Regions from separate parts of the Streptomyces sp. DSM 106670 genome, predicted to be linked through region 1. Evidence: riboswitches for the same ligand, from Rfam matches in the RefSeq annotation. Region 1 holds a riboswitch; the other holds the start of a gene.
The links. Region 1 has a riboswitch for glycine ahead of gcvT (glycine cleavage system aminomethyltransferase GcvT). Riboswitches for the same ligand answer to the same signal wherever they lie in the genome.
Positions count from the first base shown of each region.

Region 2: another riboswitch for glycine. It lies ahead of gcvP (aminomethyl-transferring glycine dehydrogenase); the one in region 1 lies ahead of gcvT (glycine cleavage system aminomethyltransferase GcvT).

Region 1 covers NZ_CM147704.1:6,035,389-6,039,520, reverse strand. Annotated here, with positions in the region: gene ACSMXR_RS26865 (enhanced serine sensitivity protein SseB C-terminal domain-containing protein) at 1-276, opposite strand, end outside; gene ACSMXR_RS26860 (enhanced serine sensitivity protein SseB) at 444-1,214, opposite strand; gene ACSMXR_RS26855 (AAA family ATPase) at 1,288-1,980, opposite strand; glycine riboswitch at 2,144-2,241, shown strand; gene gcvT (glycine cleavage system aminomethyltransferase GcvT) at 2,418-3,533, shown strand; gene gcvH (glycine cleavage system protein GcvH) at 3,664-4,041, shown strand; gene glyA (serine hydroxymethyltransferase) at 4,061-4,132, shown strand, end outside.
Region 2 covers NZ_CM147704.1:938,318-942,449, forward strand. Annotated here, with positions in the region: gene gcvP (aminomethyl-transferring glycine dehydrogenase) at 1-2,064, opposite strand, end outside; glycine riboswitch at 2,258-2,355, opposite strand; gene ACSMXR_RS03975 (PRC-barrel domain-containing protein) at 2,488-2,868, shown strand; gene ACSMXR_RS03980 (DNA polymerase IV) at 2,781-4,132, opposite strand, start outside.

The DNA of each region.
Region 1 (4,132 bases):
GATATCGCGTCCGGTGACCAGCTCGTGGGAACGGTTCCAGCCACTGGCGGAGAGCTCCTGGGCGGAGGTGACGCAGGGCGCGTACCCCAGGCCCTCGATCTCCATGTTGCCGTACTGGGCGTCCGGCGAGCCCGCCGTGCCGTGCCAGAGCAGCATCCAGATCCGGCCCTCGGCGACCGCGGCGAGCAGCGCCTCGTAGGTGTCGTAACGCCCGGGGGTCACCTGGCGCAGCATGTGCTCGACCTTCCCGGCCGCCGCGGTGCCTGACGCACTCACCCTGGGTCCCGCCCCTCGTCGATCCATCGCGTTCGCGCCACCGCTCCCGGGCACACGGGAGCGACCACGCCATCAAACCAGCTTATGCGCCACTTCTGACACCGACTTGACGCCACGGTCCGGCGGCACCCGGTCCGGTCGCCGCCGTCGGGCCTCGTACCGGTGGATCAGTGGCCCTCGCGCCGGTAGAACGGGCGCACTTTCTCCCGCATCCAGTCGCCGACGAGGTCCTGGGCCACGTCCAGCAGGACCAGGTTGACCGGCCAGGGCACCTGGACCCGGCCCAGCGCCCGGCCGATGGCGTCCATGGGCGCGCTCTGGCCCGCCCCGTCCCAGGTGGCGAACTCGACGCCGACGAAGAGGACCGGGTCGCCGCCCTCGATGCTGGCCAGCGACCGGCGGGCGGTGCTCACCACGCCGGTGGCCTCGAACTCCTCGGACACGGCGGTGAGGAAGTCGACCGGGTCGTGCTGCCAGTCCGGTTCGTAGAGCTTGACCCGGCCGCCGGTGGCGGGCCCGTCCAGGGCGGTGCGCCCGGCCCGGCAGAGCTCGGCGACGGCGGGCGGCGGAAGCGGTATGCCGACCGCGCCGCCGGGGTTCACCGCGATGCCGACCTGCGGGGGCAGGCCCCGGGCGAAGTCGCGGGCGGGCGCGACGGCGAAGGACATATGGCTGCCGACGCAGCTGAGGAACTGGGCCTCGGAGCTGAAGACGGGGACGAAGGCGGCGCCGTCGATCTCCATCATCGGCAGGTCGAGGTCCGCGCTGGCGGGACTGCCGCCACTCGGCAGCGGCACCCAGACGGAGCTGCGGCCGAGCACCTCGACGAGGCGGCCGCCCGCGTCCGGGACGCCGAGCGAGGCCGTCAGCACCTCTTCGAGCTCGTTGGCGGGCCACCCCTGCTGGGGGTGCGCCGGTGCGGGTGCCGGAATGTCCACTGCCTCTGTGCCCTCTCTCGACCCTCGGCCGCCGCGCGCGGCGGCCGTCGTGCTCCGGCCAGCACCCTAACCTTCAGCGGCTCGCGGCGACCTCGGCCTCCGTGAAGGAGATCCGTCCGAGCGCCCCCGCCGCCGGCCGGTCCAGCAGCACCGCGGAGGCACAGCCGGCGGGCAGCAGCCCCTGCTCGGTGTCGCGGAGCAGCCGGGCCACCGCGTTCCGGTGGCGGGCGAAGGCGTAGCCGGAGACCCCGCGGCCGCGCTCGCGCTGCCCCTGCCGGGCCACCTCGGGCGTCACGTCGAGCAGGATCAGATGAAGGGCGTGGCCCCGGCTCACCGCGTGCCGGGCGAGCCAGCGGCGTACCCAGGTCTGGGTGCCGCAGTCGTGCACGACGACGGATTCGCCGGAGCGCAGGGCGTTCCAGAGGCCGAGGTAGTGCGCGGCGCGCACCAGGGGGCGGTAGAGGGCGTAGGGAAGTAAGCGGGGCAGGGCCGCGGCCCAGCTGTCGCGGGTGTTCTGGGAGTCGATGGCGCGGCCGCGCACGGCCCGCCGGATGAGGGTCGACTTCCCGCTGCCGGGGAGCCCGGAGACGACCACGACGTCACCGGCGGTGAAATCGAGGCAGTACGGGGCGCAGCGGGCACGCCCGCGCAGGTCACGTACCACCGGCGCACCCCGTGTGAGCTGCTCTCTTACGGGTGCGCCGGGTTGTGCGGGCATCGCGTCGTGCGCGACCCCCGCGGTCGGTACCGACCGCTGCAACGTCATCGCCCATCCCCCTGCCGTCGGGTCACCCACGCCTGCTCCTGAAGTGTAAAGAAAAGGCAATACGGCACAACCGACCTCGCCGTCTTCCCCCGGGTGGGGACCGGGCCCCCCACTCTCCCCCGATGCGTGCGATGATGACCCCGCCAACTGCATACCGGCCGTTCGAATCCGCGCGGGAGAGTTCCGGCCACAGTGTGAGCCGGGCGCCGAAGGAGCAAGATCCTCCCTTGAATCTCTCAGGCCCCGTACCGCGTGGATGAGGCAGATCTGAAAAGCGAGCCGCCCTGCGGCTCCACCCAAGGTGCAAGCCGAGCCCTGTGAACAGGGGCGCCCCCAGGGGCATACCCCGTCAGGGGCTATCGGCGAACCTCTCAGGTTCCGATGACAGATGGGGAGGATTTTCCGTCCTGACGTCGTCATGCCCTGGAGCCGTATCCATGAGCACTGCCCCCCGTCTTACCGCCCTCGACGCGCTGCACCGCTCGCTCGGCGCCACCATGACCGACTTCGCGGGCTGGGACATGCCGCTGCGGTACGCCAGTGAGCGCGACGAGCACAACGCCGTACGCACCCGCGCCGGGCTCTTCGACCTGTCGCACATGGGCGAGATCACCGTCACCGGTCCCGAGGCCGCGGCCTTCCTGAGCTACGCGCTGGTGGGCAACATCGCCACCGTCGGCAACGGCCGGGCCCGCTACACGATGATCGTCCAGGAGGACGGCGGGATCGTGGACGACCTGATCGTCTACCGCCTGGGCGAGACGGAATACATGGTCGTCGCCAACGCGGGCAACGCCCAGATCGTGCTGGACGCGCTGACCGAGCGCGTCGGCGGCTTCGACGCCCAGGTGCGCGACGACCGGGACGCGTACGCGCTGCTCGCGGTCCAGGGCCCGGAGTCGCCCGCCATCATGAAGGCCGTCACCGACGCCGACCTGGACGGGCTGAAGTACTACGCGGGCCTGCCGGGCACGGTCGCCGGGGTTCCGGCGCTCATCGCCCGTACCGGCTACACCGGCGAGGACGGCTTCGAGCTGTTCGTCGCGCCCGAGCACGCCGAGCAGCTGTGGCGGGCGCTGACCGAGGCCGGCGCGCCGCACGGCCTGATCCCGTGCGGCCTCTCCTGCCGGGACACGCTGCGCCTGGAGGCGGGCATGCCGCTGTACGGGCACGAGCTGACGACCGCGCTGACCCCGTTCGACGCGGGCCTCGGCCGGGTCGTGAAGTTCGAGAAGGAGGGCGACTTCGTCGGCCGCGAGGCGCTGAAGGCCGCCGCCGAGCGCGCCGAGACCGCCCCGCCGCGCAAGCTGGTCGGCCTGGTCGCCGAGGGCCGCCGGGTCCCGCGCGCGGGCTTCCCGGTCGTGGCCGACGGCAAGGTGATCGGCGAGGTCACCTCCGGCGCCCCGTCCCCGACCCTGGGCAAGCCGATCGCCATGGCCTACGTGGACGCGGCCTTCGCCGCCCCGGGCACCGAGGGCGTGGGCGTGGACATCCGGGGCACGCACGAGCCGTACGAGGTCGTCGCGCTGCCGTTCTACAAGCGCCAGAAGTGATATCCCGGAAGAACCAGTAGTTTCCGGGCCTTCTCACCGCACGCAGGCGTCACAGAAGTGACGTACCTCCGTCTCACACCGTAAGACCACCGTTCATCAGCACTCCCCCGCGTACAGGAGAATTCAGGTCATGAGCAACCCCCAGCAGCTGCGGTACAGCAAGGAGCACGAGTGGCTGTCGGCCGTCGAGGACGGCGTGGCCACGATCGGCATCACGGAGTACGCGGCCAACGCGCTCGGTGACGTCGTCTACGCCCAGCTCCCGGAGGTCGGTGACACGGTGACCGCGGGTGAGACCTGCGGCGAGCTGGAGTCGACCAAGTCCGTCAGCGATCTGTACTCGCCGGTGACCGGTGAGGTGACGGCGGCCAACCAGGACGTCGTGGACGACCCCTCGCTGGTGAACTCCGCTCCCTTCGAGGGCGGCTGGCTGTTCAAGGTGCGCGTCGCGGAGGAGCCGGCCGATCTGCTCTCCGCCGACGAGTACACCGCGTTCTCCGGCAACTGAGACCTTAAGGGACCCCCTGATGTCGCTTCTGAACTCCTCCCTCCACGAGCTGGACCCGGACGTCGCCGCCGCCGTCGACGCCGAGCTCCAC
Region 2 (4,132 bases), 5.1 Mb from region 1:
CGCGTTGAGGTTGGCGCCGTCGACGTAGACCTGGCCGCCCGCGTCGTGCACCTCGCCGCAGATGTCGGCGACGTGCTCCTCGAACACCCCGTGCGTGGACGGGTAGGTGATCATGAGCACGGCCAGTTCGTCGCGGTGCTGCTCGATCTTGGCGCGCAGGTCCGCGATGTCGACCTCGCCGTCGTCGGCGGTCTTCACCACGACGACCTTCATGCCCGCCATGACGGCGCTGGCGGCGTTGGTGCCGTGGGCGGAGGACGGGATGAGACAGACGGTGCGCTGGTCGTCGCCGTTGGCCCGGTGGTACGCACGGACGGCCAGCAGACCCGCGAACTCGCCCTGGGAACCGGCGTTGGGCTGGATGGAGACGGCGTCGTAGCCGGTGACCTCGGCCAGGCGCTCCTCCAGCTCACGGATGAGGGTGAGGAAGCCCTGCGCCTGCTCGGCCGGGGCGAAGGGGTGCAGTGCGCCGAACTCGGGCCAGGTGATCGACTCCATCTCGGCGGTCGCGTTCAGCTTCATGGTGCAGGAGCCGAGCGGGATCATGCCGCGGTCCAGCGCGTAGTCGCGGTCGGCGAGCTTGCGCAGGTAGCGCAGCATCGCGGTCTCGGACCGGTGCTGGTGGAAGACCGGGTGGGTCAGGATATCGTCCGAGCGCAGCAGCGCCTCCGGCAGCGCGTCGGCGACCGTGGCGTCCAGCGCCTCGATGTCGCCCTCGGCGCCGAAGGCGGCCCAGACGGCGGAGATCTGCGCACGGGTGGTGGTCTCGTCGCAGGCGACGGAGACGTGGTCGGCGTCGACGAGGCGGAGGTTGACCCCGCGCTCCCGGGCGTCCGCGACGATGTCCGCGGCCTTGCCGGGGACGCGCACGGTCAGGGTGTCGAAGAACGCGCCGTGCACGACCTCGGCGCCGGCCGTGCGCAGACCGTCGGCCAGGATCGCGGCGAAGCGGTGGGTGCGCCGGGCGATCGTCCGCAGCCCCTCGGGGCCGTGGTAGACCGCGTACATCCCGGCCATGACGGCGAGCAGCACCTGCGCGGTACAGATGTTGCTGGTGGCCTTCTCGCGGCGGATGTGCTGCTCGCGGGTCTGGAGGGCCAGGCGGTAGGCCTTGTTGCCGTCGGCGTCGACGGAGACGCCGACGAGGCGGCCGGGCAGGGAGCGGGCGAACTTCTCGCGGACCGCCATGAAGCCGGCGTGCGGGCCGCCGAAGCCCATCGGGACGCCGAAGCGCTGGGTGGTGCCGACCGCGATGTCGGCGCCGAGCGCGCCGGGCGAGGTGAGCAGCGTGAGGGCCAGCAGGTCGGCGGCGACGGTGACGATCGCGCCGAGCTCGTGGGCCTGCTCGATGACGGGTTCGATGGCGCGCACGGCCCCGGAGGCGCCCGGGTACTGGAGCAGGACGCCGAAGACGCCGCGCTCGGCGATCCCGGCGGGGATGCCGTCGCTCAGGTCGGCGACGACGACCTCGACGCCGGTGGGCTCGGCGCGGGTCTCGATGACCGCGACGGTCTGGGGCAGGGTGTCGGCGTCGACCAGGAAGACGCCCTTCTTGACCTTGCCGACGCGCCGGGACAGGGCCATCGCCTCGGCGGCCGCGGTGCCCTCGTCGAGCAGGGAGGCGCCGGAGGTGGGCAGCCCGGTCAGCTCGGCGACCATCGTCTGGAAGTTCAGGAGGGCTTCGAGTCGGCCCTGGGAGATCTCCGGCTGGTACGGCGTGTAGGCCGTGTACCACGCGGGGTTCTCCATGACGTTGCGCAGGATGACGGGCGGCGTGAAGGTGCCGTAGTAGCCGAGGCCGATCATCGGGGCCAGCACCTGGTTGCGGTCGGCCAGCGAGCGCAGCTCTGCCAGCACCTCCGCCTCGGTGCGCGCCGACGGAAGGTTCAGGGCCTCCGCGCTCTTGATCACGTCGGGCACCGCGGCGGCGGTGAGCTCGTCGAGGGAGCCGTAGCCGACCTGGGCGAGCATCTTCGCCTGGGCTCCGGCGTCGGGCCCTATGTGGCGCTGCTCGAACGGAATGCCCTGCTCCAGCTGGGAGAGCGGAGTGCGACGGGGGGTCATGGTGGAGGCCTCCTGGTCTGTCACGACCTGCGAGGGGCACCACGGCGCGGGTGCCCGAACGGCCTCCCCCTCTGTCATCTCAACCTGAGAGCTTCACCGGCCCGCCCGGAGGCGTACCGGCTTTCACCGTCGGTGAGGGTCGAATCCGCCTGGGCCTGCGCCCGCACGGAACCGCCCTGCTTTCCAGAGTGACCTCAACCGTGCGGTACGGGGGCCTGAGAGATTCCGGGGAGGATTTGCTCCTTCGGCGCCTCCGGATTCTGCACCGGAGGACTCTCCCGCACGGGGTCAGCAGCCACTGCCAGCCTACCAGCGGGCTTCGTGCCGGAGCTCTCGAGTGGCCGACACCACGGATCTGCACTTGTGTGGTCCTGGTGGAGCGACCGGGTCCACCCTGAGCAGTTGCGACCAGTGGGAGGCACCGTGGAGACCGATATCGATCCGCGCCGCCTGATCGGCCGCAAGGCATTCGATCGCAAGGGCGCCAAGATCGGAACGGTGGATGAAGTCTATCTCGACGATGCGACGGGCGTGCCCGAGTGGGCGGCCGTCCGTACCGGCCTGTTCAGCAGGGACGCCTTCGTCCCGCTGGAACCGAGCGAGTTCGTCGACGACGCGCTCCGCGTCCCGTTCGACCGCGCGTTGATCAAGGGCGCGCCGGACTTCGGCGTCGGACGGCACCTCTCGCCCGAGCAGGAACTGCAGCTCTACCGGCATTACGGGCTGGACTCCCCGCCCCCTGAGGACGCGGCGGATCCGGCGTCCGACCGGGACTTCGGCAGGCTGGCCGGCCAGGAGGAGTAGTCGGCCGGCTCGCGGACGAGCGGCAGCGGATCGGCGGGCCGCAGCCGCGGATCGTCGACGCGGAACGTGAGGACCCGGCCGGGGGCGCTCCATGGTTCCTCGAACCGGACGGTGACCCGGCCGACGCCGCTGCCCTGCACCCAGCCGTGCCCGTGCTCCTCGTGGCGCACATCGTGTCCGGCGGGCCAGCGCCGGGCGGCGAGCAGTTCCGCGCTGTCCGGCTCGGGCTCCGGGGCGGTCTCCTCGCCGCCGTCCTTCTCGGCCGGAGCCCGGTGCTCCTCGGCCCGCTGCGCGAGCTCCCGGGCGTCGGCGGCCTGGGCGAACAGGTCCTCCTGGGTGTAGTCGGCGAGCCCCGTGACGCCGACCCCGAGCAGCCGTACGCCTCCCGTGGTGTCGACCGACTCCAGCAGCCGCCCCGCCGCCTCACGGACCACCGTGGGGTCGTCCGTGGGGCCTCTGAGGGTCTCGGAGCGGGTCAGCGTGGAGAAGTCGTAGCGGCGCACCTTCAGCACCACCGTGCGGCCCGAGCGGTCGGCGGCGCGGAGCCGTTCCACGCACCGGACGGCCAGCCGCTCCACCTCGGCACGCACCCGCACCCGGTCGTGCAGGTCCACGTCGAAGGTGTCCTCCACCGATACGGACTTGGCGTCCCGCTCGGCGACCACCGGCCGGTCGTCGAGCCCCAGCGCCATCCGGTAGAGCCCGTGGCCGTGAGCCTTGCCGACCAGCCGTACGAGCTCCGCCTCGCCCGCCTCGGCCAGGTCGTGGACGGTGGTCATGCCCGCGCGTCTGAGATGGTCCCCGGTGGCCGGGCCGACCCCCGGCAGGATGCGGACGGACATCGGGGCGAGCAGCTCGCGTTCGGTGCCCGGTTCGATGACGAGCAGCCCGTCGGGCTTGGCCTCCTCGGAGGCGATCTTGGCGAGCATCTTGGAACCGGCCAGTCCGACCGATCCGCTGAGCCCGGTCACCGCCCGGATGGCCGCCCTCAGCCCCTCCCCCGTCGCCCGGGCCGACGCCGTGTCGTCAGCCGTGCCACCGGCCTCCAGGTCCACGAAGGCCTCATCCAGGCTGAGCGGCTCCACCAGGGGCGACAGCCGCCCGAGCAGCTCCATCACCTGGTCGCTCACGGTCCGGTACAGCGAGAAGCGGGGCACCAGGTAGGCCGCGTTCGGCGCGAGCCGCCGGGCCTGCGCGGTGGGCATCGCCGAGTGCACACCCAGGCGCCGGGCCTCGTACGAAGCGGTGGCGACCACCCCGCGCG